DNA from 2 places in the Zoogloea oryzae genome. Region 1 is predicted to be linked to the other one. Evidence: predicted binding sites of a transcription regulator. Region 1 holds the regulator's gene; the other holds the start of a gene.

The links. Region 1 encodes FNR, which switches genes on or off when oxygen is low (the NO sensors DNR and NnrR bind a similar motif). Its sites were predicted from a motif close to TTGANCTAGNTCAA; they were not measured.
Region 2: the regulator FNR is predicted to act here: its motif matches at 1,896-1,909, upstream of QQK25_RS07540 (cytochrome c oxidase subunit 3 family protein).

Annotation. Positions count from the first base shown of each region.
Region 1 covers NZ_BSPX01000105.1:1,816-6,626, forward strand. Annotated here, with positions in the region: partial or broken gene QQK25_RS21020 (heavy metal translocating P-type ATPase) at 1-20, opposite strand, end outside; gene QQK25_RS21025 (sulfite exporter TauE/SafE family protein) at 42-758, opposite strand; gene hemN (oxygen-independent coproporphyrinogen III oxidase) at 846-2,240, opposite strand; gene fnr (fumarate/nitrate reduction transcriptional regulator Fnr) at 2,360-3,094, shown strand; gene QQK25_RS21040 (SirB2 family protein) at 3,095-3,481, opposite strand; gene QQK25_RS21045 (oxygen-binding di-iron domain-containing protein) at 3,557-4,297, opposite strand; gene QQK25_RS21050 (methyl-accepting chemotaxis protein) at 4,304-4,811, opposite strand, start outside.
Region 2 covers NZ_BSPX01000017.1:15,858-20,668, reverse strand. Annotated here, with positions in the region: gene QQK25_RS07555 (hypothetical protein) at 1-181, shown strand, start outside; gene QQK25_RS07550 (CbbQ/NirQ/NorQ/GpvN family protein) at 203-1,000, opposite strand; gene QQK25_RS07545 (cytochrome C oxidase subunit IV family protein) at 997-1,257, opposite strand; gene QQK25_RS07540 (cytochrome c oxidase subunit 3 family protein) at 1,267-1,860, opposite strand; gene QQK25_RS07535 (diguanylate cyclase domain-containing protein) at 2,022-2,945, shown strand; gene QQK25_RS07530 (methyltransferase family protein) at 2,952-3,443, opposite strand; gene QQK25_RS07525 (hypothetical protein) at 3,618-3,932, opposite strand; gene QQK25_RS07520 (AmpG family muropeptide MFS transporter) at 4,061-4,811, shown strand, end outside.

The DNA.
Region 1 (4,811 bases):
ACGTCAGCCGGCTCGCTCATCCCGCGTACTCCAGTGTTGGGTCAGAAATGGCACACCACGCCATTCCACAGCTTGCTGCCCAGCGACGGCGTCGTCACCAGACCATAGACGCCGAAGGCGAGCACCACCAGTCCAGACCCCGTACGCACCGCCTGGTTCCGCACCACGTCGCGCAGGCGCTTGAGCACCAGGCCCGCCAGCATCAGGTTGGGCAGCGTGCCGAGGCCAAAGGCCAGCATCAGCGCCGCGCCGCGCTCGGCCGAGCCGGTGACGAGGGCCGTCGCCAGCACGCTGTACACCAGCCCGCAGGGCAGAAAGCCCCACAGCGCCCCCAGCGGAAACGCCTGGGCCACCGAGCGTGCCGGCAGGAAGCGCCGGGTGAGCGGCTGGATGCGGTTCCACAGCCGCTGGCCGAGCTTCTCGACCCCCGCCAGCGCGCGGGTGAAGCCGGTGAGGTAAAGCCCCAGCGCCACCAGCATCAGGTTGGCCGCCACGTACAGGGCGAGCTGGATCGGCAGGATGTCGTTGAACAGCATGCCCACCGTGCCGATGGCGCCCATCGCCGCGCCGGCCAGGGTGTAGCTGCCGATCCGGCCGAGGTTGTAGGCCAGGTGCAGCGGCCACTCGCGACGCTTCTGGCCGGGCATCTGGATCGTCTGCACGGTGAGCGCGCTGACGATGCCACCGCACATGGCCACGCAGTGGGTGCCGCCCAGCAGGCCGATCAGGAAGACTGCGAAGTAACCGGTTTCCGGCATGGTTTCAACCCTGCAAATGAAAAGCGCCCCGCGAGGTCACGGGGCGCATAGTTTAGTCCTGACGATCCGGAGCAACCAGACGGCGAATCAGATCACCTTGGAGTAGCGGGTCCGCTCCCGGTCGGAGCGCAGGTAACGGTCGAACACCATCGCGATGGCCCGCACCAGCATCCGGCCAGCGGGCAGCACGCTGATCCACTGGTCGTCGATCTTCAGGAGGCCGCCCTTCTCCATCTCGCGCAGGTCGGCGAGCTCGGCAGCGAAGTACTTCTTGAAGTCGATCAAGTGGGCGATCTCGATGGATTCGATGGACAGCTCGAAGTGGCACATGAGCGCCTGGATGATCGCCCGGCGCAGCAGGTCGTCCGGGGTTAACTCGATGCCGCGCAGCACCGGCAGGCGGCCGGTGTCGAGGATGTCGTAGTACTCGTCCAGCGTCTTCACGTTCTGGGCGTACGTCGGCCCGACCTTGCCGATGGCGGAGACGCCGAAGGCCAGCAGGTCGCACTCGGCGTAGGTCGAGTAGCCCTGGAAGTTGCGGTGCAGGCGGCCCTGGCGCTGGGCGGTGGTGAGCTCGTCGGTCGGCTTGGCGAAGTGGTCCATGCCGATGTAGACGTAGCCGGCCTCGGTGAGGCGGCGGATGGCCAGCTGCAGGATCTGCAGCTTGGTCTCGCCCGACGGCAGCTGCGCGTCGACGATGCGGCGCTGGGGCTTGAAGAGGCTCGGCAGGTGCGCGTAGTTGTAGATCGACAGGCGATCCGGCGACAGGGCCAGGATCTGCTCAAGGGTGCGGTTGAAGCTGATAACGTTCTGCTTGGGCAGGCCGTAGATCAGGTCGACACTCACCGACTTGAAGCCGTGGGCGCGGGCCGCGTCGATCACCAGCTTGGTTTCTTCCTCGCTCTGGACGCGATTGACGGCCTTTTGCACATCCGGGTTGAAATCCTGGATGCCGACGCTCATGCGGTTGAAGCCCAGCTCGGCCAGCAGCGCGACGGTGGCTTCATCGACCTTGCGGGGGTCGACCTCGATGGAGTACTCGCCGTCGGGCACCAGCGTGAAGTGCTTCTTCACGATGCCCATCAGCTGGCGCAGCTCGTCGTGGGACAGGAAGGTGGGCGTGCCGCCGCCCAGGTGAAGCTGCAGCACCTCCCGCGGGCCCTGCAGGCAGGCGACCTGAAGATCAACCTCCTTCTCGAGGTACTCCAGATACTTGGCCGAGCGCCCGTGATCCTTGGTGATGATTTTGTTGCAGGCGCAGTAGTAGCAGATCGTATTGCAGAACGGGATGTGGAAGTATAATGAGAGCGGTTTGCCAATCCCGCCGATCGACCTCTTGCCGAGCCAGTCGCACAGCGCGTCGGAGTTGAAGGCCTCGACGAAGCGGTCTGCGGTCGGATACGAAGTGTAACGCGGGCCATTCACATCAAACTTGCGAATGAGCTCGGGGTCGAAGATCAGATCTTTTTGAGTCGCGTTCATGGGCGTGCTTCTATTAATTCCGCGAAACGATCGCAGAATCATCCTGTAATCGTATTGATGTGGATCAAAGGGCTCCAAAGGTTGGTAAATCCTCTCAAGTCCAGGTGGTAAGCGTACAGATGAATTCTGCGATTCCAGCAACAATTATCGAGATCAAGACAGCTTGTTCCCAGTGTAATCTGCGCGAGCTGTGCCTGCCGTTCGGGCTCGACCCGCGGGAAATAAACCAGCTCGACGAGCTCGTCGGCAGCCGTCGCAAGATCAAGCGTCAGCAGCATCTCTACCGCTCCGGGGAGTCCTTCGAGGCGATCTACGCGATCCGCGCCGGCTCGTTCAAGACCGATGTCATTCTGGAGGACGGCCGCGATCAGGTCACCGGTTTCCAGATGACCGGCGAAGTCCTGGGGCTGGACGGCATCAGCACCGAACACCACTCGTGCAACGCCATCGCCCTCGAAGACAGCGAAGTGTGCGTGATCCCCTTCAGCCGCCTCGAAGAGCTGTCGCGTCAGGTCGAGAGCCTGCAGCACCAGTTCCACAAGATCATGAGCCGCGAGATCGTGCGCGACCACGGCGTGATGATGCTGCTCGGCTCCATGCGCGCCGAGGAACGCCTCGCCGCCTTCCTGCTCAACCTGTCCCAGCGCTTCACCGCGCGGGGTTTCTCGCCGTCCGAGTTCCATCTGCGCATGACCCGCGACGAGATCGGCTCCTACCTGGGCCTGAAGCTCGAAACCGTCTCCCGCGCCTTCTCGCGCTTCCAGGAAGAAGGCCTGGTGGCGGTCCAGCAGAAGCACATCCGCATCCTTGACACCCCGGGGCTCAAGCGGCTGCTGAACCACCACGCCATCTGATCAGACGAGCGCGAGCCAGCCCGCCGGGTTCTTGGTGAGCGCCACTGACACAATGTACGAAAACACGGCCGCCGCCGCGGCGAGCGCCACCACGCGCACGCCGAGCGGCCGCGTCGGTCGCAGGGCCACGACACCTAGGCCGATGTAGGCCAGCAGGCCCAGCACCTTGGCGGTCAGCCAGCCATCCACGAAGGGGTATTGCCCGGCCATCCACGCCAGAGCGATGGCGCTGGCGAGCAGACACGAGTCGATCACGTGAGGCAGGCGCCGGGTCAGCCGGGCCTTGAGCAGCGGCGATCCGGTGATCGACCACCAGCCGCGCAAAAGAAAACCCGCGCCGCTCAGCACGACGCAGGTGATGTGGAGATGCTTGATGAGCAGGTACATGTCGCCTCGGATGGGGTTACGCCTTGACGACATTTTCGGGCATCCGCCCTGCCCCGTCCTTGCGGGGCCTCAACTTCAGCCGCGCAGCACGCCCACTTCCAGCGCCGCGAACCAGTTGATGAAGCGCTGCACGTCGGCGCCCTGGTAGATCGAGCCGTGCTGGGGCACCAGCATGTCGATCTCCAGCCGCGAGACGCGCTCGCACCAGTCACGCTTGGCCCGGTCGGAGCCCATCCAGCGCTTGTGGAAGGCTTCCGCGTGGCGGATGTGGCGGGAGAAATCCTCCACGTACAGCCCGCCCTGGTCGGGCGGCAGCAGCGCCGCGCCGATGTCGCCGGAGAACAGGATCTTGGCCTTCGGGTCATACAGGTTGAAGTTGCCCGACGAGTGCAGATAATGGGCCGGCACGGCCTGCAGTTCGAGGCTGCCGAGCTTGATGGTCATGCCCGGATCGGGAATCGGCACGAAGGTGGTGTCCTCGCCGCCGAAGTGGGGCAGGAAGGACTGCCACAGCCAGCTGGTGTAGCACTTGAGATCCGGCTTGAACTCCAGCCACAGGGCCAGGGACGAGATGATGTCCGGGTCCTGGTGGGAGGCGAACAGGCCGGCCAGCTTGGTGGGGTCGCACTCTGCCGACAGGGCCGAGAAGACCGCCGGAAAGATCTCGATGCCGCCCGGGTCGCACAGCAGCGCCTCCTCGCCATCGACGATCACGTATTCGTTGGTGTCGATGATGTAGCCCGGCTTGGTCGCATCGCGCGCGATCGCCAGCCAGCGGTGGTCGTCTTCCTGGAAGATACAGTGAGCCTGCTTCATGGGTTCCTAGTCCTTTACGAGCCGTTCCTTGCCGAGCACTTCGAGGGATCGCTTGATCTGCGCGATCACCTCCGCGAAATCCGTCGAGACCTGCATCAGCGCCGGGCTGAACCCGCCGCCGTAAGCCGCCTCGATCTTGGCCGAGCGGGCCAGCACGCCGCCCAGTTCGACCAGTTGCTGGGTCTCCTCGACCGCCGCGCGCAGGCGCAGGTCGAGGGCGCGCAGCTTGACCTGCTGGGCCGACAGGCGCGCCATCCCGCGCTTGCGGGCCTCGCGCACGCCGGGCACCTCGCCGGCGAGGCGGATCGCCTCGGCGAGGATCCGCGAGTTGCGCTGCTGCTGGACGACGCCGGTGACGCTGCCCACCGAGCCGGAGGTCATGTCGCGCAGCGAGGCCATGTGTCGGGTGAGATCCTGGGCGAAGCGGCGCAGTTCGTTGGAGAGCACGCCGAAGCCCAGCGCGGCGTTGCCCGCGCGCTTGGCCAGGAAGATGGCGTTGAGGGCCATCAGGTTG
Region 2 (4,811 bases), on a different contig from region 1:
CGGCGACGATGACGCCCTGACTGCAGCAACAGTTGCCCGGGCGTTGGAGGACGTCAAGGGTAAGGCTGTGTCCGACGTGTCTTTGCTCGTGGTGCTGGACGATGAGGCGCAGCGCAGTCGTCTTGCAGACCTGGCTGCAGCCGCAGGCGTTCGACTCGTGCTCGCGCCGCTGCAGCGTTAGTGCTCGCGATGCCGCCTGCCGTCACCGCCCAAACGTCGCCCGCACCACTTCCAGCAGCGCGTCGGCCACGTCGGCGTCGTCGGTGAGGCTTTCCACCAGCGCCGAGCGGCAGGCTTCGATGGGGTCGAGGCCGACCTTCACCAGCTTGGCGGCGTAGACCAGCAGGCGGGTGGACACGACTTCTTCCAGATCCACATCTTTCAGGCTGCGCAGGCGGGCGGCGATGGAGACGAGCTGCTTCGCCAGCATCGGGTCGCAGGCGGCTTCGCCCAGCAGGATGGATTCCTCCCGCGCCGCGCTGGGAAACTCGAAGCGCAGGCTGATGAAGCGCTGGCGGGTGGAGGGCTTGAGGCCCTTCAGGAAATTCTGGTAGCCGGGGTTGTAGGACATCACCAGCATGAAGTTGTCGGGCGCGTGGAGCAGTTCGCCGGTGCGCTCGATGGGCAGCACGCGGCGATCGTCGGCCAGCGGGTGGATCACCACCGTGGTGTCGCGGCGGGCTTCGACCACTTCATCCAGATAGCAGATGCCGCCTTCGCGCACCGCGCGGGTGAGCGGGCCGTCGCACCACACCGTCTGGCCGTCGCCCAGCAGGTGGCGGCCGACCAGATCGGCGGCGGTGAGGTCGTCGTGGCAGGCCACGGTGTACAGCGGCAGCCCCAGCCGCGCCGCCATGTGGGCGACGAAGCGGGTCTTGCCCACGCCGGTGGGGCCCTTGATGATCAGCGGCAGGCGATTCTTCCAGGCCTGCTCGAAGACTTCCACTTCGTTGCCGGCGGCTTCATAGAACGGGATGTTGGTGGTCATCGGGGCATTCATGGGATGGCGATCCAGTAGGCGACGGCGATCAGCGTCGAGACGAGCAGCAGCCAGCCGAGCAGCAGGCCGCGCCAGAAGAATTTGACCCCGCGCAGGCCCATGAAGTCGAGCACCACGAGGCGGCCCTTGATGAAGCTGATGGTGAGCAGCGCGGCCATGGCGGCCGTTCCGGCGCCGCCGCGCTCGCCGATCTCGAAGGTGGCGACGGTGGCGGCGAGCAGCACGACCAGCACGATGTTGAGGTGTCTGGTGTTCATCGCAATCCCTCAGCGCATCACGTAGACGAGCGGAAACAGCACGATCCACACCAGATCGACCATGTGCCAGTAGGCCGCGCCGGTTTCGATGCCGTTCATGTTGTCCGGGCCGTAGTCGCCCTGGCGGGTCTTCCACCACAGGGCGGTGAGGATCACCAGCCCGAGGATGACGTGCATGAAGTGGAAGAAGGTGAGCGACAGGTAGAACATGTAGAAGGTGTTGGTGGACAGGTTGATCCCCGCGCCAAACTTCGCCGCGTATTCAAAGCCCTTCACCACCAGAAAGCCGCCGCCGCAGGCGATGCCGGCGACGAGCCAGCGGGCGCCGGTTTGCGAGCGGGCCCGCCCGACCGCCTCGACCGCCCGGGCCACACACCAGCTGCCGGTGATCAGCAGCACCGTGTTGAATGCGCCGGCCTGGCGGTCGAGCGTCTCCTGCATGGTGTTGAAGAGTTCGACGTTGTGGGCGCGCCCGAAGGCATAGGCCGCAAAGAAGACCCCGAAGGCGAGCAGCTCGGCGAGGATGAAGAACCAGATCGCCAGATCACCGGGCGGCGCGCTGGCCGGGTGGGGGGCTGGCTGGGGTGGTGCGGTGGTGTCCATGCCCGCGAGTATCGGCGGGCGGCGGGCGGCCAGCCTTGATCTGCACCAAGTGCCAGCCCGGACGGCGTCAGCGCATGCCGTCAGAGATGCGAAAGGTTTCCCGTCTAATATTACTTTAGATATAAGAACACGCTCCGGGAGGGAGTATGCGGATTCTGGTGGTGGATGACTCCCGAACCATCACGACGGTGTTTGGTGCGCGGCTCGTCGAGATCGGCCACGAGGTGGTCATCGCCGAGAACGGGCAGCTTGCCGTCGAGCGATTTCAGGCGTCGGCGCCCGATCTGGTGCTGATGGACATCGAGATGCCGGTGATGAACGGGTTCGAGGCCGCCAAGCAGATCCGCGCCGTCGAGGCCACCCAGGAATGGGCGTGGACGCCGATCATCTTCCTCACCGGCTCCGACACCCCGGAAAATCTCGTCATGGCCATCGAGGCCGGCGGCGACGACTTCATCCCCAAATCGGCCCCCGAGGGCGTGGTCCAGGCCAAGATGAAGGCCATGGCGCGCATCGCCGGGCTGCGGGCCGAACTCTCCCTCGCCAACCGCAAGCTTGAGGCCCAGGCCAGCCAGGATGGGCTGACCGGCCTGTTCAACCGCCGCTACATGGATCTGCGGCTCGACCACCAGTGGGGCGAGGCGATCCGCTGCGGTGCGCCCTTCGGGCTGCTGATGATGGACGTGGACAACTTCAAGCTGTTCAACGACCACTACGGCCACCTGGCGGGCGACGACTGCCTGCGGGCGATCGCCGCGACGCTGCAGAAGGTGGTCGAGGAGGTCAATGCCCGGCGCCTGGCCCACGATGCCTTCGTGGCGCGTTATGGCGGCGAGGAGTTCGCGATGATGCTGCCCCGCTGCACCCCCGAAGCGCTCGCCGAGATCGCCCGGGTCACGGTGGATGCGGTGTGCCGGCAGGGGATTGCCCATGCGCGCAATGCGGAGTGGGGCGTGAGCACGCTGTCGGTGGGCGGCGTTCACATGAGTCGCGCCGAAGGTGCCCTGGCGCAGCTGTTCCGGCGCGCCGACGCGAACCTCTACCGGGCCAAGCAGAACGGCCGCAACCGGGCCGAGCTGGGCTGATGCGACTCAGTAGATCAAGGGGATCAGCTTGCGGACGCGCCGCTGGTAGTCGGCGTAGGCCGGAAAGCGCTCCAGCAGCCAGACCTCCTCGCGTCGCGACTTGATGTCGAAGAACACCAGCAGCAGCGCGGCCCACAGCAGCGTGAGCCAGCCCTGGGCGATCAGCGCCCAGCCGAAGGTCGCCAGGATCAGCCCGGAGTAGATCGGATGGCGGACCCAGCCGTAGGGGCCGGTTTCCACCAGCCGGCAGTCGTCCCGGGGATGGGGCAGGGGCGTGAGGTTGCGGCCCAGGCGCAGCACGGCCGCGGCGCAGATCGTGACGCCGAGGGCCAGCAGCATCGCGCCGAGCGCCTGGCCGGGAAACGCCAGCATCCGCGGCCAGGCCGGAAGGCCCGGCAATGAAGACGGCCCGAAGGCGATCAGCGCGAAGATGCCGCCCTGGGCGACCACATACCATTCGCCGCGGGGGCCTTTCCACCAGGGCGTGCCGCGCTTCATGGCCGGCTCCCGGCTTGGGGCCGCGCCCCGGAAATCAGATCCGCCCGTCGGCGAATGCCGTGAGCCGTGTTGCCTTTCCGTGTGCCTGCCACCGCGTGTCATCCCCGTTCGACGGCCGGATGCCGTCGTCAGCCGCCATTCTAGGCCTCGGGGCGGCGCGGTGCAGGGTGGCGTTCAGCCCACCACGAAGCCCGGCACGTCGATGCGCACGGCGGGGCGGTCGAGCACCACCGCGACGTTGCTTGCGAAGCTCCGCGCCCATTCGCCGCCCTGGGCGAAGCGCTGCTCGCCGCCGTATTTGGCCACGTTGAGGATCACGTCGAGCATCAACACCTTGCCCACCGGGTTGCTCGGCGTGCATTCGAGCTCGTCGAACTCATCGTGGAGCCAGTCCTGGGCGCTGGCCTTGGTGAGATTGGCCACGTCGGCGGCGTGCACATGAAATTCGTATTCCCGGTCTGCCCGGAACACGACGGTGACGGTGTACATTCGGGTCTCCTCGTTATTTTTCCACCCTGATTGACGCATTTTTCGGTGGGCCGGCGGCAAGATCAAGTAACCGATTGTTATCATCCCCCGCTGGCCTGCATCCTTCCCTCCGCTTCCCCGTTCCGCCCATGACCGAATCCCCCTGGCGCGCCCTCGCCAACCGCCGCATGCTGATCTGCGTGCTTACCGGTTTCTCGTCGGGCCTGCCGCTGTACCTGCTGCTCAACCTGGTTCCGGCGTGGCTGAAGACCGAGGGGCTATCACTCAAGGCGATAGGTGCGTTCGCACTCATCCAGTTTCCATATACGTGGAAATTCGTCTGGTCGCCCTTCCTCGACCGCTTCGCGCTGCCGCTCCTCGGCCGCCGGCGGGGCTGGATGGCGCTGACGATGCTGCTCCTGCTGGCGGCGGTGGCGTGGCTCGGCACCCTGTCGCCCACTCATCAGCTCGGGCTGGTGATCGGCCTCACGGCGCTGATCGCCTTTCTGTCGGCCACCCTCGACATCGTCCTCGACGCCTATCGGCGCGAACTCCTGCCCGAGATCGAGCTGGGCATCGGCAATGCGATCCACGTGAATGCCTACAAGCTCGCCGGGCTGGTACCGGGCAGCCTGTCGCTGGTGCTGGCCGATCACCTGCCGTGGTCGCAGGTGTTCCTGGTCACCGCGCTGTTCATGGCGCCGGGGCTGGTGATGACGCTGCTGGTGAAGGAGCCCGCCGCCGCCCGGGGCGCCCCGCGCACCCTGCGCGACGCGGTGGTCGAGCCCTTCCGCGAGTTCTTCGGCCGCCACGGCGTGCGCTCGGCGCTGGTGGTGCTGGGCTTCATCTTTCTCTACAAGCTGGGCGATTCGCTGTGCACCGCGCTCGCCACGCCCTTCT